3 regions of the Blautia sp. MSJ-36 genome follow, and region 1 is predicted to be linked to each of the others. Evidence: predicted binding sites of a transcription regulator. Region 1 holds the regulator's gene; each other region holds the start of a gene.

Evidence for each region. Region 1 encodes HrcA, which represses chaperone genes, less so after heat shock. Its sites were predicted from a motif close to TGTTAGCACTCNNNNNNNNNGAGTGCTAACA; they were not measured.
Region 2: a site for HrcA is predicted at 2,587-2,617, ahead of KQI39_RS02785 (Hsp20/alpha crystallin family protein). Genes of this name have one in related genera too.
Region 3: a site for HrcA is predicted at 7,053-7,083, ahead of groES (co-chaperone GroES). Genes of this name have one in related genera too.

Annotation. Positions count from the first base shown of each region.
Region 1 is NZ_JAHLPQ010000012.1:48,393-58,492, forward strand. It holds gene KQI39_RS10090 (ABC transporter substrate-binding protein) at 1-958, shown strand, start outside; gene hrcA (heat-inducible transcriptional repressor HrcA) at 1,133-2,176, shown strand; gene grpE (nucleotide exchange factor GrpE) at 2,195-2,830, shown strand; gene dnaK (molecular chaperone DnaK) at 2,884-4,776, shown strand; gene dnaJ (molecular chaperone DnaJ) at 4,798-5,997, shown strand; gene prmA (50S ribosomal protein L11 methyltransferase) at 6,157-7,110, shown strand; gene KQI39_RS10120 (16S rRNA (uracil(1498)-N(3))-methyltransferase) at 7,115-7,858, shown strand; gene KQI39_RS10125 (cysteine desulfurase family protein) at 7,862-9,016, shown strand; gene thiI (tRNA uracil 4-sulfurtransferase ThiI) at 9,041-10,100, shown strand, end outside.
Region 2 is NZ_JAHLPQ010000002.1:125,182-135,281, reverse strand. It holds gene KQI39_RS02795 (hypothetical protein) at 1-839, shown strand, start outside; gene KQI39_RS02790 (phosphoribosyltransferase) at 1,006-1,650, opposite strand; gene KQI39_RS02785 (Hsp20/alpha crystallin family protein) at 1,958-2,410, opposite strand; gene KQI39_RS02780 (glycoside hydrolase family 36 protein) at 3,087-4,718, shown strand; gene KQI39_RS02775 (AraC family transcriptional regulator) at 4,734-5,579, opposite strand; gene KQI39_RS02770 (YczE/YyaS/YitT family protein) at 5,658-6,293, shown strand; gene KQI39_RS02765 (aldo/keto reductase) at 6,564-7,688, shown strand; gene KQI39_RS02760 (PTS transporter subunit IIC) at 7,736-8,827, shown strand; gene KQI39_RS02755 (DnaJ C-terminal domain-containing protein) at 8,980-10,017, opposite strand.
Region 3 is NZ_JAHLPQ010000005.1:66,937-77,036, forward strand. It holds gene KQI39_RS05680 (phosphoribosylaminoimidazolecarboxamide formyltransferase) at 1-1,100, opposite strand, end outside; gene KQI39_RS05685 (IMP cyclohydrolase) at 1,131-1,844, opposite strand; ZMP/ZTP riboswitch at 1,932-2,013, opposite strand; gene KQI39_RS05690 (peptidoglycan recognition protein family protein) at 2,082-2,756, opposite strand; gene guaB (IMP dehydrogenase) at 2,926-4,380, opposite strand; gene KQI39_RS05700 (DUF6106 family protein) at 4,448-4,951, opposite strand; gene groL (chaperonin GroEL) at 5,066-6,685, opposite strand; gene groES (co-chaperone GroES) at 6,733-7,017, opposite strand; gene codY (GTP-sensing pleiotropic transcriptional regulator CodY) at 7,355-8,140, opposite strand; gene topA (type I DNA topoisomerase) at 8,288-10,100, opposite strand, start outside.

The sequences.
Region 1 (10,100 bases):
TGAGATGATATCCGAATTTAAATATAAGGGATTTCTTCTTCCGCTGGAAGATACCGTTATGACAGAGGAGACAGCGGCGAATTTTCCACAGGAATACCTGAAAGAAATATGCATGTCAGACGGACATATTTTTTCGGTACCGTTCAGGATGGATATCATGGCGTTCTGGGTGAACCAGGAATTGCTGGATCAGGCTGGTCTGGACAGACTCTCTGAGCTCAGTGATCTTGAGATCCTTCAGAAAAATCTTCAGAGTACGGGAAAATATGCATACGGGGATGCCTGGGAGATTTCTTATATATATAACAGTATCAGCGAGTTTGCCGATTTTTTTGGTGGAGATTATACAGACTGGGCGGATCCGAAAACCAGAGCTGCGGCAGAATACATGAAGCGAATGCTGGATACAGGGATGATATCAGAGGAAAATCTGATCGATCAGCATGAACAGCTGAATGAAAAATTTATAAACGGCCAGTATGGATGTATGTTCATGTATACCGGTGCGTTGAGTACCTTTCAGAGCGCAGGCGTGTATGGAAAAGATAAGATCCACATGGCACTATTTCCGGAGTTTGACGAGAAGGTGACCAATATAGCAACCTGGCAGTATGTACTGAATAAAAATTCTGATCATAAAGAAGCAGCTCTGAAGTTCCTTCAGTATGTGTCCGGATATGAGGCCAGTAAAAATTACGGACAGATGACAAAAATCTGCCCGGCAAGACTGGATGTGATCGAGGATAAAAGCCTTGATCTGGAGGGAATTGAAATGATCCGGCAATATCTGAAAGATTATAAGCTGAGGGCAAGACCACTGTGCGCCGATTCCATAGAAGCTGTTTCAGCTATGGGAACGGAATTTCAGGAATATGTGCTGGGACAGAAAACAGAAACGGAATTTTTTGCCGGGGCACAGAACTGCATAGACCAGTATTACAAAAAAGCATCGTACTGATGCTTTTTTTGCTGCGAAAAAATAAGAACTTTTTTTCAAAATATATTGACAAATATTTTACATGGTGATATCTTAAAGACTGTAGATGTTAGCACTCCACTAAAATGAGTGCTAACAGATATAAAAAAGAATCAACATCCGTCAGGAAAAACAAAAAGGAAAGGAGATGGCTTCATGGAAGAGGTGTTGAATGAGCGCAAACAAAAAATATTAAAGGCAATCATCAAGACCTATATGGAGACCGGAGAACCGGTTGGCTCCAGAACCATTTCCAAGTATGCGGATCTCAATGTAAGTTCCGCAACGATCCGAAATGAAATGTCAGACCTGACAGATATGGGCTATATCGTCCAGCCTCATACCTCAGCAGGAAGAATACCTTCCGATAAAGGCTACAGACTTTACGTCAATGAGCTGATGAAGGAGAAGGAAGCGGAGGTTGCAGAGCTACGTGATCTGATCATTGAGAAGACAGATAAGATGGATAAGGTGCTTAAGAAAGTTGCGAAAGTTCTTGCTTCCAACACCAATTATGCCACCATGGTTTCCGTTCCGCAGTACAGCGGTAACAAGATCAAATTTATCCAGCTGTCAAGAATGAGCGATCTTCAGCTTGTGGCTGTGGTTGTCAGTGACAACAACACAGTCCGGAACCAGATCATCAATCTGGATGAGGAGATGGATGACCAGACGATCCTGAAACTGAATCTTCTTCTTAACACCAATCTCAATGGTATTCCGATCCAGGATATCAACCTTGGGATGATCGCCAGACTGAAGGAACAGGCAGGCAGCCACAGCGGTGTGGTAGCCACGGTTCTGGATGCGGTGGCAGCCACCATTCATGTGGAAGAGGAAGACATGGAAATCTATACTTCAGGTGCAACTAACATCTTCAAGTATCCGGAGCTTGCCGATAAAGAGAAGGCAACGGAACTGATCTCCGCATTTGAGGAGAAACATGAACTTGCTGATCTTGTGAAGGAACAGATGTCAGATGGCGAGAATACAGGAATTCAGGTTTACATCGGTGATGAAATGCCGATCCAGACCATGAAGGACTGCAGCATTGTGACTGCCAGATATGAACTGGGAGACGGAATGTACGGAACCATCGGAATCATCGGTCCGAAGCGAATGGATTATGAGAATGTTGTGGACAGTCTGAAGGAACTGAAGAATCATCTGGATGACGTTTTAAAAAAGAAGAAAACTTAGAAAGGCGGTAGAACAAAAGTGTCGGAGGAAACAAAGAAAACATCCGAAGAGCAGGAAGCGGAGAACGAAATCCCCGTAACTGACGGAGATCAGGCTGAAGAAAACCTGACACCGGAGGGAGAAGATCTGCCGGAGGAAGAAAACAAGACTCCAGGCGAAGAAGCTGCCCCAGAGGATAAAAAAGAAGAAAAGTCAAAAACTTCCTTCTTCGGAAAGAAGAAAAAAGATAAATCAGAGCAGAAGGTGGAGGAGCTTACCGATCGCCTGAAGCGAACCATGGCTGAATTTGATAATTTCCGTAAAAGAACAGAAAAAGAAAAATCCAGTATGTACATCATCGGAGCAAAAGAAATCGTTGAAAAGATCCTGCCGGTTGTGGATAACTTCGAAAGAGGTCTTGCACAGGCACAGGAAGGAGATGCTTTTGCAGACGGAATGAAAATGATCTATAAGCAGCTTACCACAACACTGGATGACCTTGGCGTGAAACCGATCGAAGCAGTGGGAAAAGAATTCAACCCGGATTTCCACAACGCAGTGATGCATGTGGAAGATGAAGAGGTTGGAGAGAATATCGTGGTGGAAGAATTCCAGAAAGGTTACACCTACAAGGATTTCGTAGTACGCCACAGTATGGTAAAAGTTGCCAACTGATTGATTACAAGTTGTAATTTTACAGATACAGAATAAAACAGGAGGAAAAAATCATGGGAAAGATTATTGGTATTGACTTAGGTACAACAAACAGCTGTGTAGCCGTAATGGAAGGTGGACAGCCAACAGTTATCGCAAATACAGAAGGCGCAAGAACAACACCATCCGTTGTAGCATTCACAAAGACAGGAGAGCGTCTGGTAGGTGAGCCTGCAAAACGTCAGGCAGTTACAAACGCAGACAGAACAATCTCCTCAATCAAAAGAGAGATGGGTACTGATTACCGTGTAACTATCGACGACAAGAAATATTCTCCACAGGAGATCTCCGCAATGATCCTTCAGAAACTGAAAAAGGATGCAGAGGCTTATCTTGGTGAGAAAGTAACAGAGGCTGTTATCACAGTTCCGGCTTACTTCAACGACGCTCAGCGTCAGGCAACCAAAGATGCAGGTAAGATAGCAGGTCTTGATGTAAAACGTATCATCAACGAGCCTACAGCAGCAGCTCTTGCATATGGTCTTGACAATGAGAAAGAGCAGAAGATCATGGTATACGACCTTGGTGGTGGTACATTCGATGTATCTGTTATCGAGATCGGTGATGGCGTTATCGAGGTTCTTTCCACAGCTGGTAACAACCGTCTTGGTGGAGATGACTTTGATAAGAAGATCACAGACTACATGCTTTCCGAGTTCAAGAGAACTGAGGGCGTAGATCTTAGCAACGATAAGATGGCTCTTCAGAGACTGAAAGAGGCAGCTGAGAAAGCTAAGAAAGAGCTTTCTTCCGCAACAACAACAAACATCAACCTTCCGTTCATCACAGCAACTGCTGAGGGACCGAAGCATTTTGATATGAACCTTACAAGAGCTAAATTCGATGAGCTGACACATGATCTTGTAGAGATGACAGCTGAGCCGGTTCGCCGTGCACTGTCTGATGCAGGTATCACAGCTTCCGAGCTTGGCCAGGTACTTCTGGTTGGTGGATCTTCACGTATCCCGGCAGTACAGGATAAGGTAAGACAGTTAACAGGCAAAGAGCCAAGCAAGAACCTGAACCCGGATGAGTGTGTTGCACTTGGTGCTTCCGTACAGGGTGGTAAACTTGCAGGTGATGCAGGTGCCGGTGATATCCTTCTTCTGGATGTTACTCCGCTGTCCCTGTCCATCGAGACAATGGGTGGTATCGCAACTCGTCTGATCGAGAGAAATACTACAATTCCTACAAAGAAGAGCCAGATCTTCTCCACAGCAGCAGATAACCAGACAGCTGTAGATATCAACGTTGTACAGGGTGAGCGTCAGTTCGCGAAAGACAACAAATCCCTCGGCCAGTTCCGTCTGGATGGAATCCCGCCAGCACGTCGTGGAGTTCCGCAGATCGAGGTAACATTTGATATTGATGCCAACGGTATCGTTAATGTATCCGCTAAAGACCTTGGAACAGGCAAAGAGCAGCACATCACTATCACAGCTGGTTCCAACATGTCCGATTCCGATATCGACAAAGCTGTCAAAGAAGCAGCTGAGTTCGAGGCTCAGGATAAGAAACGTAAAGAAGCTATCGACACAAGAAACAATGCAGACTCCATGGTATTCCAGGTTGAGAATGCACTGAAAGAAGCTGGCGACAAGCTTGACGCAAACGATAAAGCAAGTGTTGAGGCTGACCTCAATGCACTGAAAGATCTCCTTGCACAGACAGCAAACGCTCAGGAGCTCAACGATTCTCAGGTTGCAGATATCAAGGCTGCACAGGAGAAGATGATGGAGAGTGCTCAGAAACTGTTCTCCAAGATGTATGAGCAGACTCAGGGAGCTCAGGGTCAGGCTGGTCCTGGACCGGATATGGGCAACATGGGCGGAAACGCTGGTGCTCAGGGCGGAAATGAAGCAGGATACGGCGATGATGTTGTAGATGCTGATTACAAGGAAGTCTAAGACAAGTAGGAAATAATTACAATGGCTGATAAAAGAGATTATTATGAAGTCTTAGGTGTGGATAAAAACGCCGACGACGCAACATTAAAAAAAGCATATCGTAAGCTGGCCAAGAAATATCACCCGGATGTAAATCCGGGTGATAAAGAGGCTGAGGCGAAATTCAAAGAGGCGACAGAGGCGTACTCCGTTTTAAGTGATGCCGATAAGAGAAGACAGTATGATCAGTTTGGTCATGCAGCATTCGAAAACGGCGGCGGAGGCGGTGCCGGCGGCTTTGGCGGATTCGACTTCAACGGTGCGGATATGGGAGACATCTTCGGAGATATCTTCGGAGACCTGTTCGGCGGCGGAGGCAGAAGCAGACGGGCCAACAACGGACCGATGAAGGGTGCCAACCTTCGTGCACGTGTAAACATTACTTTTGAGGAAGCGGTTTTCGGATGCGAGAAAGAGCTGGAGATCGTTCTGAAAGATGAGTGTACCACATGTCACGGAACCGGAGCAAAACCGGGAACATCACCGATTACCTGTCCGAAATGTAAAGGTCAGGGACAGATCGTTTATACTCAGCAGTCCATGTTTGGTATGGTACGTAATGTTCAGACCTGTCCGGACTGTAACGGAACCGGTAAGGTGATCAAGGACAAATGCAGTGCCTGCCGTGGAACCGGATATACTTCTTCCAGAAAGAAGATCCAGGTATCTGTACCGGCCGGTATCGACAATGGCCAGTGTATCCGTATCCGTGAAAAAGGTGAGCCGGGAACCAACGGCGGACCGAGAGGAGATCTGCTGGTTGAGGTAAATGTAGCCCGTCATCCGATTTTCCAGAGACAGGATATGAATATCTTTTCAACAGCTCCGATCACATTTGCACAGGCTGCACTTGGCGGTGAGATGCGGATCAATACCGTTGACGGTGAGGTTTCCTATGAGGTGAAGCCGGGAACACAGACGGATACAAGAATCCGCCTGAAAGGAAAAGGTGTTCCGTCATTACGTAACAAGAACGTTCGTGGTGATCACTATGTAACACTGGTAGTCCAGACTCCGACCAACCTTAATGAGGAGGCAAAGAAAGCTCTGGAGGCTTTTGATGCTGCATGCGGCAACCGTCCGGCAGCAGACAGTACAGCCGAGACTTCCGAAAAATCTGAAAAAACAGAAAAGAAGAAAAAAGGTTTCCGTGAGAAAGTCAAGGAAATGTTTGAGGAATAACTGAATATAAAACAGGAAAGAGGCATAAAAAGCCTCTTTCTTTTTTTTCTGTATTCGTGTATATTAAAAGAAGTGCCCGTTTTCAGGGAAACAGAAAACAGGCAACAGACAGGAAAAGAAATCCGTAAATGTGTATACAGCATAAGGAGATATAGAAATATGAAATGGAACCGTTTTACACTTAAGACAAAAACAGAGGCAGAGGATATTGTGATCTGCACACTTGCCGAGGTGGGAATTGAAGGTGTGGAGATTCAGGATAAACAGCCGCTGACCGATGAGGACAAAGCGCAGATGTTCGTGGATATCATGCCGGAAGGACCGGCAGATGACGGCATCGCATATCTGAATTTCTATCTGGAAGAGGATGCAGATACAGAAGCCATTTTGAAAGATGTAAAAGAAGCACTGGAAGATTTAAGAAGCTTTGTGGATATCGGAGAAGCTACCATCACAGAATCCCAGACAGAGGATAAAGACTGGATCAACAACTGGAAACAGTATTTCCATCAGTTCTATGTGGATGATATCCTGATTGTACCGTCATGGGAAGAAGTGAAGGCAGAGGATAAGGACAAGATGATCCTTCACATTGATCCGGGAACAGCTTTTGGTACAGGAATGCACGAGACTACACAGCTTGTGATCCGCCAGCTGAAAAAATTTGTGAAACCGGGAATGGAGATTCTGGATGTGGGAACCGGAAGCGGAATCCTTGGAATCGTTGCACTGAAGCTTGGCGCAGGCCATGTGGTTGGTACAGACCTTGATCCATGTGCAGTTCCGGCAGTATCTGAGAATAAGGAAGCCAACCAGATCGAGGAGAAATCTTTTGACATGATGATCGGAAACATCATCGATGATAAAGAAGTTCAGGATCAGGTAGGATATGAGAAATATGATATCGTAACTGCAAATATCCTTGCAGATGTCCTGGTGCCGCTGACACCGGTGATTGTTGCTCAGATGAAAAAAGGTGCTTACTATATCACATCCGGTATTCTGGATGTGAAGGAGGATGTTGTAGTACAGGCTGTAAAAGACGCCGGACTGACTCTGGTAGAAGTTACCCATCAGGGCGAGTGGGTATCTGTGACAGCAAGAAAGGACTGATCTCATGCAGCGATTTTTTGTGGAACCTCATCAGATCGACGGGGAAAGACATGAGATCCACATCACAGGAAGTGATGTGAACCATATCGTGAACGTGCTCCGCATGAAAAAAGGCGAGGAGCTCTGGATCAGCGACAAGGAGAAAGAATATCACTGTGTGATCGAAAATGCCGGGGAGGATGAAGTGCTGCTCCACATCCTCTATGTCCAGGAGCCGGATTATGAGCTGAAAAACCGTATTTATCTCTTCCAGGGCCTGCCGAAAGCAGATAAGATGGAACTGATCATCCAGAAAGCAGTGGAACTTGGGGCGTATTCCGTAGTTCCGGTTTCAACCAGACGATGTGTGGTAAAACTGGATAACAAGAAAGCGGAGAAAAAAGTATCCCGCTGGCAGCAGATCGCGGAAAGCGCGGCAAAACAGTCCAAGCGCATGCTTGTTCCGGAAGTCCATTCCGTGATGACATTTAAGGAAGCCCTTGCTTACGCAAAAGAACTGGATGTTCTGCTGATCCCTTACGAACTTGCAAAAGGAATGAAAGAGACAAAGGAACTGATCCAGGCAATCGAACCGGGAAAAAGCATCGGTGTTTTTATCGGCCCGGAGGGTGGATTTGAAGAGCAGGAAGTGGCAGATGCCATGGAAGCCGGTGCGAAACCGATCACCCTGGGACACCGGATCTTACGGACAGAAACTGCGGGACTCGCAGTACTTTCTGTTCTGATGTTTCAACTGGAGGATGAATAAACTATGGAAGCATATTTTGACAATTCCGCGACAACGAGATGCTTCGATGAAGTAAAGGATATTGTCTGCAAAACCATGACAGGAGATTTCGGAAATCCTTCTGCCATGCATAAAAAGGGAATGGAAGCGGAGAATTACGTCCGCAAAAGCGCCCAAACCCTTGCAAAATTATTGAAAGTTAACGAAAAAGAGATTCTTTTTACCTCCGGTGGAACAGAATCAGATAATCTTGCCATTATCGGCGGCGTGGAAGCCAACAAGCGTATGGGAAACCATATCATTACAACGGCAGTGGAGCATGCGGCAGTGGCTCAGCCTTTTGCCTATCTGAAAGACCAGGGTTATGAGGTGACCATCCTTCCTGTGGATCATCAGGGAGTTGTGAAACTGGAAGCGCTGGAAGCAGCTCTGCGCCCGGATACGATCCTGGTGTCTGTGATGTACGTGAATAACGAAGTGGGAGCTGTGATGCCGGTAGAAGAGATCGGAAAGCTCGTCCACGAAAAAAGCCCGAAAGCGCTTTTCCATGTAGATGCCATCCAGGCTTTCGGAAAGTACCGTATCTATCCGAAAAAGCTGGGAATCGATCTTTTATCTGTAAGCAGCCATAAGATCCACGGACCAAAAGGCGTGGGCTTCCTCTACATCAACGAAAAAGTAAGAGTACAGCCACAGATCCTTGGAGGCGGACAGCAGAACGGCATGCGTTCCGGAACAGACAATGTACCGGGAATTGCAGGCCTTGGCGTTGCCGCAGAGATGGTATATACAGATTTTGATAAAAAAATACAGCACCTTTATGACCTGAAAGAACGGATGGCAGAGGGACTTTCAAAGCTTGGAGACATCACCATCAACGGAATGCCTTTAAGAGAAGGGGCACCGCACATCATGAGTGTGACTTTCCACGGGGTCCGAAGCGAAGTCCTGCTCCATACACTGGAAGAATTCGGAGTATATATTTCCGCAGGAAGTGCATGCTCCAGTCATAAGAGAAAACCAAGTGCAACACTGACAGCTATGGGACTTTCAAGAGCAGATGTGGAGAGTACCGTCCGCATCAGTTTCTGTGAGGAGAATACTTTCGAAGAAGTAGATTACTGCCTGGAAGCCCTGGGAAAAACCATCCCGATGTTACGCAGGTATGCACGTCGATAGAGAACACACAAGAAAGGAATTTTTATGTTAGTACATGCATTTTTGATCAAATATGCGGAAATCGCCCTGAAGGGAAAAAACCGCTACCGTTTTGAAGATGCTCTCGTACATCAGATGGAGATTGCGCTCTCCAAGATCGAGGGAGATTTTGAAGTAAAAAAAGAGCAGGGAAGAGTCTATGTATTCTGCCCGGAGAATTATGATTACGATGAGGCTGTAGACGCACTGCAGCACGTATTCGGTATCGTAGGTATCTGCCCGGTTATGATCTACGAAGAGCAGGGCTTTGAGAAACTTGCCGAAGACGTAGTAAGCTATATGAAACAGTGGCATCCGGACTTTAACGGAACCTTTAAGGTTTGGACACGCCGTGCAAAGAAATCCTATCCGATTAGCTCCATGGAAGTTAGCGCAGAGCTTGGCGGACGTATCCTGGATGCGTTCCCGGAGGCAAGTGTAGACGTTCATCATCCGGAATTGGATCTTTCTGTGGAGATCCGTGACAAGATCTATGTATATTCCCAGACCATTCCGGGCGCAGGCGGAATGCCTATCGGAACAAACGGAAAAGCCATGCTGCTTCTTTCTGGCGGAATCGACAGCCCGGTTGCCGGTTACATGATCGCAAAACGTGGCGTTAAGATCGATGCGGTATATTTCCATGCACCGCCTTACACCAGCGAGCGTGCAAAACAGAAGGTCGTGGATCTTGCCCGCCTGGTAGCCAAATACAGCGGACCGATCCGTCTCCATGTAGTTAATTTTACAGATATCCAGCTTTATATTTACGACCAGTGCCCACATGATGAGCTTACCATCATTATGAGAAGATACATGATGCGTATTGCCGAGCATTTTGCAAAAAAAGACCGCTGTCTCGGATTGATCACAGGTGAGAGTATCGGTCAGGTTGCAAGCCAGACATTACAGAGTCTTGCTTCCACAAACGAGGTCTGCACACTTCCGGTATATCGTCCGGTGATCGGTTTTGATAAAGAGGAGATTGTTCGGATTTCCAGAAAGATCGATACTTTTGAGACATCCATTCAGCCGTTTGAGGACTGCTGTACCATCTTTGTTGCAA
Region 2 (10,100 bases), on a different contig from region 1:
TTACGGATTCGCGGTTGTTGATCGGAAATAAGATTTATCACATAGAATGTCAGAGTACGGATGACACGACGATGGCTGTACGGATGATCGAGTATGATTTTGCAACTGCTGTTGAGTTTGCCAGGAAGCAGGGACGGAGGTATCGGATGGAGTTTCCTCGTTCTTGTGTGTTGTATCTGAGAAGCGGTAGCAATACGCCGGATTTTCTGGAAGTGGATGTGGTTTTTCCGGATGGAAAATGTCATTTGTACAGAGTGCCCACGATTAAAGTTGATAATTATACAAAAGATAAGATATTTGAGAAAAGTCTTCTTATGCTGCTTCCTTTTTATATCATGAGATATGAGAAAAGAGGGCATGAGATGAGTGAGGATCCACAACTTTTTCAGGAATTGTTGAATGAATATGAAGTGATCCGGAGTAAGCTGAAAGTGGAGATTACTGAGGTTGGAAGGTCTGAACTGTTCAGTGATCTGATTGGACTGATCACTCGGATATCTGATTATATTTTCAGAAACGAGGAGAAAGTCCGGAAAGGAATAGGTGAGGTTATGGGCGGACATGTTCTGGAACTGGAATCTGAGAAAAGGGCAAGACTGCTTAAGGAAGCTAAAGAACAGGCTGAAGCATTAGGGCTAGAACGAGGGATGGCGCAAGGAATGGCGCAAGGAATGGCACAAGGAATGGCACAAGGAATGGCGCAGGGAATGGCCCAAGGTGAGGAGCGTCTTAGCGTTCTGATCAACAGGCTTATCCTTGATGGCCGGGGTGATGAGATTCAGAAGGTTGTTACGGATAAAGAAATGCGTGAAGCCATGTATAGAGAATATCAATTATAAGCAGAAATTATAAAGAGGAAGTCATAGGGATATCAATGTCATTTATGAAGCATTGGTTGATATATGGCTTCTTCTTTGTTTGCAGATTTAGTGTGATATGAGTAAGTCCCCCGCGGGTTGTTGTTTTTTTGCAACCCAGGGAGGACTTCATTGATCTGGTTAAAATTTACAATACAGAATATCCATAGCTGCTGACAATGGCATCGATCTTCTGGCGGTTTTTGCACAGTGGGCAGTTGTCGGAGCGGTAAGAGTGATAGTCAGGGATGTCTCTGGCCTGGAAAATAGAGTGGACAGGGAGGGTAGCTACGCTGTCTACGCTACTGTAGATGGCTGCGACTCCGCGGATCTTGCCACCGTAATAGAGAACACTTTCGATGGCACGGTTCAGTGTGGAACCGGTGGTAATGGAACCGTTGAGGATGAGGATGTTTTTACCATTGATCATCGGCTCATAGTTGTCGCGGAAGATCATCTGTCCGGTGCTGTTGAATTCCGGTGTGATGACGTAAATGGTCTGATGAGCGTTCATGGAAAGTACACCGGCCTTGGTCAGTTCTTCGGCGAGATAGGCACCGATCACTTCAAGTCCATCCATGCAGACGATGGTGTCTACCGGAATAGATGCTTCATAATTTGCTGCGAGAGTGGCTGCGATACGCTGCGCTTCGGAGGATCTGGATTTCATGGTGGTGAGGTCCAGATAATGTGTGATATGAGACTGGGAAGTTACGAAATGTCCCGGAATCATTTTCAGCTGAATGCGGCTGTCACTACGTGCATAGATTTTAATCATTTTGTCCTGATCCATAATAAAAACCTCCTGTCATGATCGTGTTTTACGTGGCTGTTCAGGAGTATTGTCCTGAAAGATTGCGAAACAGATTTATTTAATGTGCATATTATACCATTAATTTCAAAAAAATGGAATAATGTACTGCAAAATATACAAAAAACATTCTGAAATACCAATAACTTTGTTAAAAAATACCCGATATTATGAATCCTTTGACAATGAGAATGCAGCGAAGTGGAATGCGAATGGCTGGTGTCAGGTATAAAAAGAGGAGGAGGGGAATCCCTGTGGATTCCCCTCCTCCTGTGAAAGTGAGTCATCGTTATCCTTCGATAGAAATGTATTTATCAGCTTCGATTTCCTGTGCTGCTTTCTTTGGAATAGAAAGTTTCAGGACGCCGTTTTCAAATTTGGCATGAACTTCATCGTTCTTTACACCATCCCCAACATAAAAGCTTCTGCTTGTACTGCCGGCGTAACGTTCACGGCGGATGTAGTTGCCCTTCTTATCCTGTTCGTCTTTGTCAAGGCCTTTGGCAGCGGAAATAGTAAGATATCCGTCTTTCAGCTGTACCTGTACTTCATCTTTCTTAAATCCAGGAAGATCTACATCCAGTTCATATCCTTTATCTGTTTCACGTACATCGGTTTTCATGATATTTTTGGCATGTTTGCCATAAAGAGGATTCTTACCACTAAAGAAGTTGTCTCTGAATCCAAAATCATCCATCCAGTCATCAAATAAGTTTTCTCCAAATACACTCGGGAACATCATAAGTCATTTCTCCTTTCAAATTGAAAAGCCGTTCCGGTGGATCAAGAGATCCAACTGTTGTCGGTATATCGTTACCACTTTGGGTTATTCCGCAGTGGTGATTGTTTGGTTATTCTGAACATCCGGAAGCTCTTTTTTTATCTCTTCCCTTGTTCTATATGTAATATAACACTTGCTGTTAGCAAAGTCAATAAGTGAGTGCTAAAATCACAATTTCTTCACATTTTCCGTAAAATGAAAAACTAATTTCCACCTTTAGCCCTTTATGTTCTTTTGTTGGAATCAGGGGTGGAACTTAGTCCTGCAATAAGGTATCAAAAACAGGAGTGAGGCCTGACATATTTACAAATGTCTAATATACGAGTCACGGGTTGGATGAAAAATAGCAGAGACGAGTTTTACAAAGTGAACATTCTGCAATGTTATAAAAACTTTAAAGCATAGAAAAAAAACAAAAAATCAATATAATAAAGCATATAGATAAGTAGTATGAAAGAAAGCTTCCCATATGTTGTTTGGGTTTGTACAGATAATAGAAGGAAAGCGCTAAATAACAAGAACAGAAAGTGTGAAATGCTTATATCTAACAGAAGCAAGGAAGTCCCCTGCAGGGTTGTGAAAAGCAATCAACAATAAGCAGCGGGCAGGGACTTGCTCATATCAGGAGGAGAGAATAATGCAGAAAACATATGCAGATTTTAAACTTGGTGTACCGGATTATGTAACGGTGGAAACAGAAGATGAGAGACTGGTATGCCAGGGTGGGCAGCCGATCGTAACTGCCGGTGCAACTACCGTAGAATTTCAGGATGCGGATGAACATGAGGATATATTTGTCACCTCAGAAGATGCAGTAAGATGTGTAAAACTGAGATGGAATTACAAGATCCCGAAATCCGCCAGATTCCTGGGAGATGCCTGGGAACGTACCTATGGTGATGTGGAATGGCATGGAATGAGCGGCAACCGTTATCTGCCATGGTATTTTTTGGCGAAGCTTTCTGAGAAAGTCCTCTGCTTTGGTGTAAAGGTCCGCCCTTCCGCTATGTGCTGCTGGCAGGCAGATACCAAGGGAATCACATTATTTCTGGATGTTCGCTGCGGTAATACAGGCGTACAGCTGAAAGGAAGAAAACTGCGTGCCGCACAGATCGTCTGCATGGAAGCAGAGGGAGCAGATACTTTTGAAACTGCACAGAAATTCTGTGAAAAAATGTGTACAGATCCGATCTTCCCGGAGTTTCCGGTATATGGAAGCAACAACTGGTACTATGCTTACGGCGACAGTTCCGAAGAGGAGATCTTAAGTGATACCGATTACATCCTGAAACTGACCGAAGGGGCGAAAAATCCTCCGTTCATGGTTATTGATGACTGCTGGCAGGAGCACCACCGCCTGGATGAATACAATGGTGGCCCATGGACAAAAGGTAATGCCAAGTTCCCGGATATGAAAGGTCTTGCAGACAAGCTGAAAGAAAAAGGTGTCCGCCCGGGTATTTGGGTACGTCTGCTTCTTAATGAGGATGAGAACATTCCGGACGAGTGGCGGATTTCCTATAATGACTGTCTCGATCCGTCCCATCCGGACGCACTGGCATATATCCGAGGAGATATCGAGCGTATCTGCGACTGGGGATACACTCTGATCAAACATGATTTTTCAACTTTTGATCTCTTTGGGAAATGGGGATTTGAGGCGAATTTAAGAGACAATTCCATGGAAAAATGGCATTTCTACGACCAGACCAAAACCAGCGCAGAAATTGTAAAAATGCTTTATCAGGAAGTTTATGATGCTTCCCGCAGCAACGACGCAGTGATCATCGGATGCAACACCATCGGACACCTGGGCGCAGGCCTGATGCACCTGAACCGGACCGGTGATGATACCAGTGGACGTATCTGGGAGCGTACCAGAAGAATGGGAGTAAATACACTGGCATTCCGTCTTCCACAGCACAATGCTTTTTATCATATTGATGCAGACTGCGTCGGCATTTTCGGAATGATCCCGTGGGATAAAAACCGCCAGTGGGCAGATGTTCTTGCAAAGAGCGGTACACCATTGTTTGTGTCCGCAAAACCCGGAGTCTTGAATCCGGAAGAATTTGAGGAGCTGCATCAGATCATGCTGCGGGCATCAGAACAGAAAGAGCATTTTGTTCCACTTGACTGGGAAGAGATCGACTGCCCGGAAGTATGGGGAGAAAATGGCGAGACCATCACTTACGACTGGTATGACAATGAAGGTCCGACCATGGATGCAACCGTGGAATACTACAATGCAAAGGTAGTTGTTCCGTAAATCCGAAGAAGGGATTCAGCAATCCAGAAGATCCTCGGCATGATGATATTTTTCCCGGTATTCCCGGGGCGTCATGCCGGTTTCTTTTTTGAAGGCACGGGAGAATGCAAAAGGATTCTGATATCCACAGGAGATCGCCACGCTGGATACAGGGATATCCGTGATCGTCAGAAGTTCCCTGGCATTGATGATCTTGGCGGAAGTCAGGAAAGCCTGGGGCGTGGTTCCAAGATGTTTTTTGAAAAGTCCGTAAAGGTGACTGCGGCTGATATGCAGATAGTCGGCAACATCGGTAACAGTAATATCCTGAAGCGGACTTTTTTTGATGTAATCAACAGCCTGTGTGATATAAAAATTCTCGTTGGATTCCATGGTCGTGTAGGAAGCATGAAATTCTTCCTCCAGCATGGCGATGATCCGGTAAAGACCACTCTGGATATAGGCTTCATTGGAGGGCGTCAGCTGCGGGTGAGTCATCATTTCAAGAATGGTTTCCTGATAGGGAAGAACCGAATCCAGCTGTTGGACCGGAGTTTCCTCAGTAAGATGGCAGTGTTCACAGAGGATGGGAGCGTTTTCTCCATTGAAACAGATCCAGATATAAGTCCAGGGATCAGAAGGCTCTGCTTTGTAGAGAGAGCTGGTCACAGGAGGAATGAAAAAGCACTGGCCGGCTTTCAGAGCATATTTTCGGTTATTCATATAGAAATATCCCTGTCCGTTCAGCACAAAGTGGATGGTGTAATATCGCCGGACACCAGGGCCGTAGGATTGTTCCGGCGTACATTTTTCCCATCCGCAGGAAATAAGATGAAGTTCTTTTGATGAAGTCTGGCGGTTCAGGACCTGTTTGTTTTCCATGGGAATTTCCTGCCTTTCGATGCATGATTATAGATAATATCAGTTTAAAATATTTGATCAGAGGTGTAAAGAAGAAAGATGAATTCATTAACAGTAAAAAGAATCCTCATGACATTTGCCGGAATCTTTCTGGCTGGTGTCAGTGTGGCCATTTTCAAGGCATCTGATTTTGGGACAGATCCCAACTCCTGTTTTGTCATGGGTGTGTGGAATCTTGCAGGAATAAAATACAGTTATGTTTATATTGCCATCAATGCACTGATGCTGCTGGGAGTATTCTTTCTGGACAGACATTTTATCGGACTTGGAACTGTGCTGAACCTGTTTTTTATGGGAATTATCGTGGAAAAAGGAATGCAGCTTTTTGACAGGTATCTGCCGGAGAGAACATTTGGAGTAAGAGTGATTCTGATGTGTATCGCTGTTGTAATGATGTGTTTTGCGTCGGCACTGTATTTTACAGCAGATATGGGAGTTTCCGCCTATGATGCCTATGCACTGATTCTGGATAAACGAACCCGGATTCCTTTCCGGATGTGCAGGATCGGAACGGATGTGATCACAACAGCGGCCGGATTTTTCATGGGCGCGGTTGTAGGAGCCGGAACCCTTGTCACCGCATTTTTTATGGGACCGTTGATTGAGTTTTTCAACCGGACAGTGGCAAGGCCATTTCTTTATGGAAAAGAGAATAAACAGATGCAGAAGAAGTAGAACAAAAGGCAGTTGTCGTGCTGTAAAAGTGCGACAGCTGCTTTTTGTTTGCAGATACAAGATTTCCACTGTCTTGACACTTGTAAAAGAAAAAGGTTTACTGCTGGAGTAAATACCGTTATAATAGGAGAAACGCAGTTTTTTTCCTGCAGTAAAAATATAACAGTCCGGGAGATATCAGTGTCTGGAATATTGTTTATCAGACGATATAACAGATGATATAATGATGTGGAAAATTTTCCGGAATGGAATAAGAAGGGAGAAAAAAATATGGCATATTTAGGCGAAGAAATCAAAAAACTTGGTTTTGGTCTCATGAGACTTCCGCAGAAATCCGAAGGTGTGATCGATGTGGAGCAGACCAAAGTCATGGTAGACAAATTTATGGAAGCTGGATTTACTTACTTTGATACAGCGTGGGCTTATGCAGGAAGTGAAGACGCTATCCGTGAGGCACTGGTAGAGCGTTACCCGAGAGAAAAATATCAGCTTGCCACCAAGATGGCAGCCTGGATCAACTGCAAGACAAGAGATGAAGCTCTTGCACAGTTTAAAACATCTCTGGAGAGAACAAAGGCAGGATATTTCGACTTCTATCTTCTCCACAATCTTGGAGAGCACAGAACAAAATATTTTGATGAGTACGGTTTATGGGACTGGATTCGTGAACAGAAGGAAGCCGGTCTGATCAGACATGCAGGATTTTCGTTCCATTCCACACCGGAGGAACTGGATGCACTTCTCACTGCACATCCGGAAATGGAATTTGTACAGCTGCAGATCAATTACGCAGACTGGGAAAATCCGGCGATCCAGTCAAGAGCCTGCTACGAGGTAGCCAGAAAACATGGAAAACCGGTCATTATCATGGAACCTGTAAAAGGCGGCATGCTTGCAACTCCGCCGGAATCAGTGGAAAAGCTTCTGAAGGAAGCAGAGCCGGAAGCATCTACAGCATCCTGGGCGATCCGTTTTGCGGCAAATCTGGAAGGCGTGATCACCGTACTTTCCGGAATGAGCAATGTTGCACAGATGGAGGATAACCTTTCTTTTATGAAGGATTTCAACGGCCTCACTGACAGTGAGAAAGAGACTCTTGATAAGGCAAGAGAGGCTATGAGCAAAATTCCGCTGATCCCATGCACAACCTGTAACTACTGCGCAAAGGTCTGTCCGATGGAGATTGGAATTTCCGGTTCCTTTACAGCAATGAATTATCTGACATTGTACGGAAATAAAGCCGCTGCAGCCCATCAGGAAGACTGGCTGGTAGTCAGTCACGGCAGAAAGCGTGCAGATGAATGTGTAAAATGCGGACAGTGTGAGGAAGTATGTCCGCAGCATATTTCCATCCGCGAGGAACTTGAGAAAGTAAGCGAGACCTTTTGCAAATAAGAACTGATCTGACGGGAAAAGGATCAGGGTAAGGAGAGAGTTTTAAAATGGAAAAATTCAAAGCATTTCTGAAACGGAAGGATATCGAGATCTCCCTGAAGAGATACGGTATCGATGCACTGGGAGCCATGGCACAGGGACTTTTCTGTTCCCTGCTGATCGGTACGATCATCAACACCCTTGGCACACAGTTCCACATTCCGTTTCTGACTATGGCAGTTGCCACAGTCAATGACACCCAGTACACGGTAGGTTCTCTGGCCTCTGCCATGAGCGGACCTGCCATGGCAGTAGCTATCGGTTACGCATTGCATTGCCCGCCGTTGGTACTGTTTTCACTGATCACTGTTGGTTTTGCCTCCAATGCACTTGGCGGAGCAGGTGGCCCTCTGGCTGTACTGTTTGTTGCAATTGTTGCGGCTGAGATCGGTAAGGCAGTTTCCAAGGAGACAAAGATCGATATCCTTGTAACTCCTCTTGTAACCATTGGTGTGGGCGTAGGTCTTTCCGCATGGTGGGCACCTGCCCTTGGAAAAGCTGCCATGAAAGTGGGAAGCGTAATTATGTGGGCAACGGACCTGCAGCCGTTCTTTATGGGAATCCTGGTTTCCGTATTTGTGGGAATCGCACTGACACTGCCGATTTCTTCTGCTGCGATCTGTGCGGCTCTGGGACTTACCGGACTGGCAGGTGGCGCCGCAGTAGCAGGTTGCTGTGCACAGATGGTAGGTTTTGCGGTTATGTCCTTTAAGGAAAACAAATGGGGCGGATTGGTTTCTCAGGGAATCGGAACCTCCATGCTCCAGATGGGAAATATCGTCAGAAATCCAAGGATCTGGATTGCACCAATCCTCACATCCGCCATCACAGGACCTATCGCGACCTGTCTCTTTAAATTGCAGATGAATGGAACAGCTGTATCCTCAGGAATGGGTACCTGTGGTTTTGTAGGACAGATCGGTGTGTATACAGGATGGATGAATGATATTGCAGAAGGAACCAAGACAGCAGTCACAGCCATGGACTGGGCAGGACTTTTCCTGATCTCCTTCATCCTCCCGGCAGTCCTCTGCCCGCTCATCAATATGTTTGTACGTAAACTTGGATGGGTGAAAGATGGAGATATGACATTGTCATAAATAAGAAGTATTGAATGGGGATGGCAAATATCCCTTTGACGATCAAAAAAAGAGTATCACAGAAACTCATGGATAAAGATGAGATCTGTGATACTCTTTTTATTTAACCGAATGCGGATTGCGAATATCCGCTTGACCCTGGTACTAACTATTTACGCCACATGCGATCCATTGGCATTACTCCGTTCCAGTCCACATGCCCTTGCATACTCATGAAGTTTCTCTTTGGCGGTGTAATTCAGATTCTGTGGAACCTGGATCTGGATGGTTACGTACTGGTCGCCGCGGATGGACGGGTTCTTCATGGAAACGATGCCTTTTCCTCTTAGACGGATCTTAGAACCGGACTGCATGCCTTCCCGGATCTTGCAGATCACGTTTCCGTAAAGAGTAGGAACCGTAGCTTCACCGCCAAAAACAGCCGTTGTGTACGGAATGGAGATGGTGGTATAAACATCGGATCCTTTCCGCTCATATCCAGGACGGGTTCCTACGGTAACTTTCAGAAGTAGGTCACCAGGTTCTCCGCCACCGGTTCCAGGCATGCCTTTTCCTTTCAGACGGATACTCTTGCCGGTATCGATACCTGCCGGAATGTGAACCTGTAATGTCTGCGGTGCACCGGAGCTTCCGTCCGGGCTGGACAAGGAGATCCTTTTATCTGCGCCAAAAGCTGCTTCATCGAAGGTAACGTTGATGCTGGCCTTCACATCGGAGCCTTTCTGTGGAAAATCCTGCTGATGGAATCCGCCGAAACCGCTGCCACTATGGAACCCGCTTCCGCCAAATCCGCTGTGGAACCCGCCGTCGTGACTGCCGTGGAACATATTTCCGAAGATATCGCCGAAAATATCGTCCATATTTTCACCGTTAAAATGAAATTCCTGATAGCCGCCATTGCCGCTACTCTGGAATCCGCCGAATCCACCGGCACCTGCACCGGCTCCCGGATCAGCACCTGCCTCAAAAGCAGCGTGGCCAAACTGATCGTACATTTTTTTCTTCTTCGGGTCATTTAAGATATCGTAGGCTTCGTTTACTTCCTTGAATTTATCTGCGGCATCCGGATTACCGGCGTTGGTATCCGGGTGATATTTTTTTGCCAGTTTACGGTATGCTTTTTTTATTGTTTTTTCATCTGCGTTCCGGTCAATGCCCAGAACATCGTAATAATCTCTTTTTACTGCCATGGTATTCACCTTCCCTTATAATCTTATTTACCTATAAAATGCCCCGGGAAAACAGCCCCGGGGATCGTTGGTTTCTTGTTCTA
Region 3 (10,100 bases), on a different contig from region 1:
GATCCGCCCGGCTCTGCAATATATTTCACGCCACTCTTATGTGCGCGCTCAATATTATCACTGAACGGGAAGAATGCATCTGAACCAAGAGTCACATCTGTAAGACCATCCAGCCATGCACGCTTCTCTTCTCTTGTGAACACTTCCGGCTTCTCGGTAAATGTTTTCTCCCATGCGCCATCTGCAAGAACATCCATATACTCCTCACCAATATAAACATCAATGGCATTGTCTCTCTCTGCACGTGTAATGGTATCTTTAAATGGAAGATTCAGCACCTTCGGGCACTGACGGAGATACCAGTTATCTGCCTTCTGGCCTGCAAGACGTGTACAGTGAACACGTGACTGCTGACCAGCACCAACACCGATCGCCTGTCCGTCTTTTACGAAGCATACGGAATTGGACTGCGTATATTTCAAAACGATCAGAGAAACCTTCAGATCCCTCTTTGCTTCCTCTGTAAGCTCTTTATTTTCTGTTACAATATTAGAGATCAGTTCATCATCAATTGCAAGTTCCTGACGTCCCTGCTCAAAAGTAACACCAAATACCTGCTTGTGTTCCAGCGGCTCCGGAACATAATTTTCATCGATCTGGATTACATTGTAGTTGCCTTTTTTCTTCTGTTTCAGGATTTCCAGCGCTTCCTCTGTATATCCCGGTGCGATCACACCATCCGAAATCTCTCTTTTGATCAGCATTGCGGTATCTTTGTCGCAGACATCAGAAAGAGAAATGAAATCACCGAAAGATGACATACGGTCTGCACCTCTTGCTCTTGCATACGCACATGCAAGCGGGGAAAAATTCTTCCAGTCCATATCATCTACCCAGTAAATCTTAGCCAGGGTCTCATTCAGCGGAAGTCCGATGGAAGCACCTGCCGGAGATACATGTTTAAAAGAAGTTGCTGCCGGAAGTCCGGTTGCTTTCTTAAGGTCACGTACCAGCTGCCAGCCGTTAAATGCATCCAGGAAGTTGATATATCCCGGTCTTCCGGAAAGTACCTGGATCGGAAGTTCACTTCCGTCTGCCATATAAATCTTGGATGGTTTCTGGTTTGGGTTGCATCCGTATTTTAACTGTAATTCTTTCATGGAAAAATCCTCCGTTCTCTACAATATCGATTATTTATTCTTGTTTACAATTCTGGATTCATATTTACCTGTTTCAATGTCAATGAAACGGACAAACAGAGAAACTTTATTGTCCTGGTTCAGGCTCTCCCAGAGAAGGTTTGTAAAATCATCAATATCATCCGGAATCTCTACCGGCTTCGGCTCTCCCTCAAAACTTGGAAGCGGGTTTCCGTCGCATTTATAAGTATGAATGAAGCGTCCCTGTCCTGCTGCCGCATTCTCATAAGCGAATGTATAACGGAGGCAGGAATCTGGATTTCCATTATTGCTCTTTAAGATAGACATTGCATAGCTGAATTTTCCGTTTTCCACATGAAGAACACTGGAAATACGAGGTGTGTAATTCGGTGCATCTGGCTCAAATTCTCTGCTGCGGAGTGACTGCTCAAAAGTAAGCTGTCTGTCCATGCCTTCATAGATGGTATCTGTCTGATCCCCATTTGTTACGATCGTCTTGTTTCCAAGGACACGTACCGGTGCATAAATAATCAGGCTCGGGTCTGTAAGTTTGGACGGGTCAAATGCCTGTGTGCGGATTCCCTCACCATCCTCAACAAAAATACGGTTTCTGCTGTTCTCACTTCTTCCCATGATAAAATATGCGGTAACAGCGTGCTTTCCGTCAGCGGAACGTCCAATCACAATTCCTCTTCCTGGGTAGGAATTCTCTTTCAGTTCTTTTTCAAGTGAAAATGTAGTCATTTTTCACAGTCCTCCTTGTCTAATGTAAGGCCCGGGGATCATTCCAGGTATCAGCAGGTAACAAAAAACCGCCTGGACACCCCTTTATCAGGCTGCCCAGGCGGTCGGCTTCTCATTTCACTGCACTCCCTGTAGGTAATCCTACTTTCCGCCAGTCATGCAGCTTCTGTTGTTATATTACAATACTTCTTCTGAATTTTCAAGTCCCAATTTTCAGAAATTATTTTTTCATACTGTCTATTTTCCCTGCAGTTCATAATCTGCCTGAATCTGTGCGGCAATATCTGATTTCATCTGAATCCATGCATCCGGATTTTCCACATAATATTTCGGACAGTCTTTTCCTGTAACATCATAATGCCGGATCACCTGATCCGCCGTCAGTCCAAACCGTGTACAGAGCCAGGCTGTCAGCTTCACTGCCGAACTATATGTTGCCTCATTAAACTGTCCTGTATCATCCAAGTGACAACATTCAATAGATAAGGTGTCCACATTTCTGGAATTCGTAGCATAGGACATTTCTGAGGTAGGAATGCACTGTACCACTTCGCCATCCAGACCTATTACAAAATGACTGCTGACTTTGTTTTCCTGTGTTGTTGCAAGATTTTCGAAATAATTCCGGTTGGACATTGCTGTAGATCCTGGATTGGCAGTATAGTGAATGGCAATATAATTCACCTGTTCAATGGGAATCTGAGGCCTAGAATACGAATTCGGCGTCAGAAGTTCCACGTCAATATAGGGGGCACCCTCTTCCTGCCACTGTTCTGGCCCACTGTTGCCATCGTTTTCCTGAACGGAACCTGTCTCATCAGAATAAATTCTGTCCTCTTCCATACGCATCTCAAAAAATCCATATCCTAATGCACATACCGCAGATATAACAATTACAAAAATCAGAATCATCACTGTTTTTCGAAGAAATTTCAGCGGTTTATTTTTGCGGGAGGTTTTCCTTTTCTTCTTTTTTACGGAATTTGCGGCAGGTTCTGAAGAAGTTTTTTTTACGGAAACAGGCCGCCCGCTATGGGACGGCCTGGGTGACTTCTTACCTGTCTTACCTTTTTTTCCTGTATTACTCATCTACACTGTAGTTTGGAGCCTCTTTTGTGATATGGATATCATGCGGATGTGACTCCTTAAGAGATGCAGCGGAGATTTTAATAAATCTGCCTGTTGTTTTCAGCTTCTCAATGTTCTCTGCTCCACAGTAACCCATACCGGATCTTAAACCACCAATTAACTGGAATACGGTATCTTCAACATGTCCCTTATATGCAACACGTCCTTCAACACCTTCCGGTACAAGCTTCTTCGCATTCTCCTGGAAATAACGATCCTTGCTGCCATTCTCCATAGCTGCAATAGATCCCATTCCACGGTATACTTTATATTTTCTTCCCTGATAAAGCTCGAATGTTCCCGGGCTCTCATCACATCCTGCGAACATGCTTCCCATCATGCAGACATTGGCTCCGGCTGCGATAGCCTTGGTGATGTCTCCGGAATACTTGATTCCACCATCTGCGATGATCGGGATTCCATAGCTGTTGGCTACTTCATAGCAATCCATAACTGCTGTAACCTGCGGAACACCGATACCTGCAACAACACGTGTGGTACAGATAGATCCAGGTCCGATACCAACCTTAACTGCATCTACACCAGCCTCGATCAGAGCCTTGGTAGCAGCACCTGTTGCAACGTTACCTGCGATAACCTGAAGTTCCGGATATGCAGCCTTGATCTCACGAACTGCTTTTAAGATATTCTCGGAATGACCATGTGCGGAATCGATAACGATAACATCTACGTTAGCCTTAACAAGTGCATCCACACGAGCAAGTACATTAGCTGTGATACCAACTGCCGCACCGCAGAGAAGACGTCCCTGTGCATCCTTGGCTGCAAGCGGATATTTAATCTGTTTCTCGATATCCTTGATGGTAATGAGTCCTTTTAAATTAAAGTCGTCATCTACAATGGGTAATTTCTCCTTACGGGATTTCGCAAGGATCTTCTTGGCATCCTCAAGTGTGATTCCTTCCTTGGCTGTGATCAGTCCTTCAGAAGTCATGCACTCCTTGATCTTTCTGCTGAAATCTGTCTCAAATTTAAGATCACGGTTTGTGATAATACCTACAAGTTTTCTGCCTTCTGTAATCGGAACACCGGAAATACGGTATTTCGCCATCAGATCATTGGCATCTTTCAGTGTATGCTCCGGTGAAAGATAAAATGGATCTGTAATAACACCGTTCTCAGAACGTTTAACCTTATCAACCTCTTCTGCCTGTGCTTCAATGGACATATTCTTGTGGATGATACCGATACCACCCTGTCTGGCCATGGCAATTGCCATTCTGTGCTCTGTAACTGTGTCCATTCCCGCACTCATCATGGGGATATTCAGCTTTACTTTCTTGGTTAAATACGTTGAAACATCTACCTGATTCGGAATTACTTTAGAATAAGCTGGAACCAGAAGAACGTCATCAAACGTAATGCCTTCACCAATAATAGTACCCATTGCATTTCCTCCCTTGTGTAAGATATTTTAAATTTGTGAACTAGTGTAACAAAAAACAAGTTTCATGTCAATCCAAAAAAACTTTACTTGGTGCAGAATTTTTCATGGTGTTTGCCAGGGCGTCATCTAATTCGAGAATCACTTTGCATGTTTCACCACCGTCTCTTGTGATCATGGCATAACGTTTATGATCCTCAATACCGGAGGAAAAATCCATCACTTTCATTTTCTGATTTCCGTTGTAATAGTCCATTCTGTGGGATTTCAGAGGTGCTACAAGATCTGCTTCCGCAAGCTGGATGGATTTTACTCTTTTTCTCTTGGACTTGGACATAATCATATCAATATCCAGCTCACCATTTACAAACAGATACTCGTATTCCAGATCTGTTTTCGGTATTACAAAATAACAGGCAACACCGAGCGCAACAGCCGGCACCAGTAAAAGACCGTTCACTAAAAGGCCTCCTATAGCCATGATCACTGTCAGTACAATAAGACCGTATTTCACAACCATATCCTTTGCTGTCTGTTTCTTCTTTACCAGAAGTTCTGAATATAAGTCACTCATTTGCTTCTTCCTTTCGTAATTTACTGATTTTTTTGATTATAACACAAAAAGAGGGCCGCGTCCATGACGCAGGCCCTCTTATTTTGTGAACAATTTCACCTGCTTAGCTGATTATTACATCATTCCCATTCCCGGGTTTGCTGCCGGAGCAGGAGTATCTTCTTTGATTGTGGAAACTACAGCCTCTGTTGTAAGGAGTGTAGATGCAACGCTTGTAGCATTCTGAAGAGCACTTCTTGTAACCTTGGCCGGGTCAAGAATTCCGTTCTCAACCATGTTTACATATTTCTCATTGAGAGCATCGAATCCTGTACCAACCTCAGACTCTCTTACTTTGTTGATGATAACAGCGCCTTCCAGTCCTGCGTTTGCAGCGATGTGGAACAGTGGTGCCTCAAGAGCTTTCAGGATTACATAAGCTCCTGTCTTCTCATCTCCCTCAAGTGTTGTTGCAAGTTTTGCAACTTCTTTTGAAGCGTGGATGTAAGCAGATCCGCCACCTGCAATAATACCTTCCTCAACAGCTGCTCTTGTTGCTGCAAGAGCATCCTCAAGACGAAGTTTTGCTTCTTTCATCTCTGTCTCAGTTGCAGCACCTACACGGATAACAGCTACGCCGCCAGCCAGTTTTGCAAGTCTCTCCTGAAGTTTCTCTTTATCGAACTCAGATTTTGTCTCCTCGATCTGAGCACGGATCTGTGCAACACGTTTTGCAATTGCATCTTTGTCACCAAGACCATCAACGATAACGGTATTCTCTTTTGCAACTTTAACAGATTTTGCACGTCCAAGCTGCTCCATCTTAGCTTCTTTCAGGTCAAGACCAAGCTCATCGGAGATTACCTGTCCGCCTGTCAGAATTGCGATATCCTGAAGCATCTCTTTTCTTCTGTCGCCATAGCCAGGAGCTTTTACAGCTACTACCTGGAAGGTTCCTCTCAGTTTGTTAACGATCAGAGTTGTAAGAGCCTCACCCTCAACATCCTCAGCAATGATGAGAAGTTTTGCGCCAGCCTGAACAACCTGCTCAAGAAGTGGAAGGATCTCCTGGATATTGCTGATCTTCTTGTCTGTGATCAGGATATATGGGTCATCAAGAGTTGCCTCCATTTTCTCCATATCTGTAGACATGTATGCGGAAATATATCCACGGTCAAACTGCATACCTTCTACAAGGTCAAGCTCTGTATGCATAGTCTTGGACTCCTCAACAGTGATAACACCATCTTTGGAAACTTTCTCCATAGCATCTGCAACAAGCTGTCCAACCTGCTCATCACTTGCAGAAATTGCTGCTACGTTGGCGATCTGCTCTTTACCATTGATTGCCTGGCTCATGTTCTTGATTGCTTCTACTGCAACATCTGTTGCTTTCTTCATACCTTTTCTGAGGATGATCGGGTTAGCACCTGCTGCCAGGTTCTTCATTCCCTCATGAACCATTGCCTGAGCAAGTACAGTTGCTGTTGTAGTACCATCACCGGCTACATCATTTGTTTTGGATGCAACTTCCTTGATGATCTGAGCACCCATGTTCTCAAATCCATCCTCAAGCTCGATCTCTTTTGCGATGGAAACACCGTCGTTTGTGATAAGCGGAGCACCGAAAGATTTGTCAAGTACTACGTTTCTTCCTTTCGGTCCAAGTGTTACTCTTACTGTATCTGCAAGTTTATTTACACCAGCTTCAAGTGCTGCTCTTGCTTCTGCGCCGTATTTAATTTCTTTTGCCATGATAAAATGACCTCCTATTTATATTGATATACGATAAGATGTTTATATTATTTAATAACTGCCAGGATATCTTCCTGTTTTACAATGATGTAATCCGTTCCATCCATCTTAACTTCTGTTCCTGCATATTTGGAGTAAATAACGGTATTTCCAACTTCTACTTCCATCTTTACTTCTTTACCGTTTACAACTCCACCAGGGCCAACTGCGATAACTTCTGCCTGCTGTGGCTTCTCCTGTGCCTGTCCCGGAAGTACGATTCCGGATGCAGTTGTCTCTTCTGCCTCAACCTGTTTTAATACTACTCTGTCGCCTAAAGGTACTAACTTCATGATCTATGTTCCTCCTTATCAGTTCCATTTTCGCTTGCTAGCACTCACTTTCTACGAGTGCTAATCACTATGGCTATATTAGTGAATTTCACGTTTTTTCGCAACTCTTTTAAGATATACTATTTCTAGTTTATTCTCTTTATATCTCTTTTATACTCTTGTTTTCTCTTATTTTCTTAATTTCATTATTTATTTTGATTTTTTCTAAAAACGTACTCTTTCTTTTTATCCTATTTCTCAAAAAAATTTCCATAAAAAAGAGACTGCCCACAATAACGGGTAGTCTCTTTCGTCACGTTCTTTATCTTATATTATCAACAGACAATGCAGCTTTGCATTATGCCTTTTTGTTTCTCTGTGCTTTGATCTCCTCAAGCTCATCGAAAATCACTTCATTAAGAACCTTAATGTAAGTTCCTTTCATACCGGAAGAACGGGACTCAATCACGCCTGCACTCTCAAATTTACGCAATGCATTTACGATCACAGATCTGGTAATACCTACGCGGTCAGCAATCTTGCTGGCAACAAGAATACCTTCATCTCCATCCAGTTCATCAAAGATATGAATAATTGCCTCAAGTTCTGAGAAGGACAGGGTACTGAACGCAGATTTCACAATCTGCTGCTTTCTGTCTTCCTCTGCATTCTCATCATGAACCGCACGCATCATTTCCAGTCCTACAACGGTTGTGCCGTATTCACTGACAATAATATCTTCAATATCATACGGATGATCGTTGCGATACATAAACAATGTTCCCAGTCTCTCACCTGCAATATCGATCGGGTTTACGATTCCCTGATAATTTCCTGGTACATGCTCAAAGCCAAGTGTCTGGAGATTGACATTCTCCTTTGTGGAAAGAACGCCAAGAAATCTCTCGTTCAATAACGGATCAATATGCCCTCCGATCTTGTCATCGATCAACTCTGTGATCTCATCTACACCCGGACAGATACTGACTCCCAGAACCTTACCTTTCTTACTGAGTACCAGGATGTTGGAACTTAAGGTTTCCATGAGCACCTGGCAAATGTCGTTAAACACTACCTTGCTTGAGCTGCTGTTATGCAGAAGCTTATTGATTTTTCTAGTTTTATCTAGCAACTGAACGCTCATTTTTTCCTCCTTTCACTTTCGTACCTTGAAAGAAATCGTTTTTCTAGTCTAATATTACACGTTATTCTGGAAATTTACAAGACATTTTTATATTTTTTTTATTTTTAACGGGATTTTCTGAAAATTGGTAGAAAAGCATTTATTCCATCAATCTTCATCTTTTGGTTTTTGTTCCACATATCCGCAGGTTTCCTGACTGCAAACCAGCTTATTTCCCTTTTCGAGCATATAATTGCCACATTTCGGACATTTTTTTGCGGATGGCTTCTGCCAGGACATGAAATCACATTCCGGATTATTCTCACATCCGTAATATTTTCTGCCTTTTTTCGTCTTTTTCATGACAATTTCGCCGCCACACTTCGGACATGCAACGCCGATCTTCTCATAATACGGTTTCGTATTGCGGCAGTCCGGGAATCCCGGGCATGCAAGAAATCTTCCGTGTGGTCCATACTTAATTACCATGTTGCGGCCACAGTTGTCGCAAATCACATCGGTAACCTCATCCTGGATATCAACTTTCTCCAGTTCCTTCTCTGCCTCATCCACATCATGTTTCAGATCAGGATAGAAATTACGTACAACCGTCTTCCACTGTACGGTACCTGCCTCCACACAGTCCAGAAGTCCCTCCATAGTAGCTGTAAAGTTTACATCCACAATACTCGGGAATGCCTGTTTCATAATATTATTGACAACCTCACCAAGCTCTGTAACGTAAAGATTTTTCTGCTCCTTGGATACATAACGTCTGCTGATGATGGTGGTAATGGTCGGTGCATAAGTACTTGGGCGCCCGATTCCCAGTTCTTCCATGGTTTTTACAAGTGACGCCTCTGTATAATGTGCAGGTGGCTGTGTAAAATGCTGCTCCGGTTTCAGTTCCTTCAGTTTCAGTTCCATACCTTTTTCCAGGCTCTGGCTTAAAACATTGCCTTTTTTGTCATCGCCCTCTTCGGTGTACACAGACATGAAACCATCAAAGGCAACCTTGGATGCTGCAACCGTAAATACATACTCTCCAGCTCCGATTTTGACAGATGTGGTCTCATAACGTGCCGGTGCCATTCTGCTGGCGGCAAAACGTTTCCAGATCAGCTGATACAGACGGAACTGATCTCTGGTAAGAGATTCTTTCACAAGAACCGGTGTCCTTGCGATGTCTGTCGGACGGATGGCCTCATGGGCATCCTGGATCTTCTGTCCGTTTTTGACTGTCTTTTCTGTCTGAGAAACATAATTCTGTCCATACTGTTCAGAAATATAAGTTCTCGCTGCTGCATCTGCTTCTTCGGAAATTCGGGTAGAATCTGTACGCAGATAGGAAATCAGACCTACTGTGCCGCTTCCTTTAACATCAACGCCCTCATATAACTGCTGTGCCAGACGCATGGTCTTCTGTGTGGAAAAATTCAGTGTCTTGGCAGCTTCTTGCTGCAGAGTACTGGTTGTAAAAGGAAGAGGAGCATTCTTGATTCTCTCACCTTTCTTTACTTCCGTAATCTCATATTTACAGTTCTCGAGCTTCTTCAGGATCTCATCCATCTCCTGACGGTTTTTGATTGGAAGTTTCTTATCCGTTCCATAGAACTTGGCTGTTAATGGCTTCTTCTCTCCTTTTACCTGGAACTCGCCTTCCAGGCTCCAGTATTCTTCCGGAATAAAAGCATTAATCTCATCTTCTCTGTCGCAGATGATACGAAGTGCCACAGACTGTACACGGCCTGCACTTAAGCCTCTTTTTACTTTAGCCCAGAGAAGCGGGCTGATGGTATAACCTACCATACGGTCCAGCATACGCCTTGCCTGCTGTGCGTCCACCAGATTCATGTCCAGCTCTCTTGCCTGCTTGATGGAAGCCTTGACTGCTGTTTTTGTTACTTCATTAAATGTAATTCTGTGCATCTTTGCAGTGTCTGTTTTCAGAGCCTGCATCAGATGCCAGGAAATCGCTTCT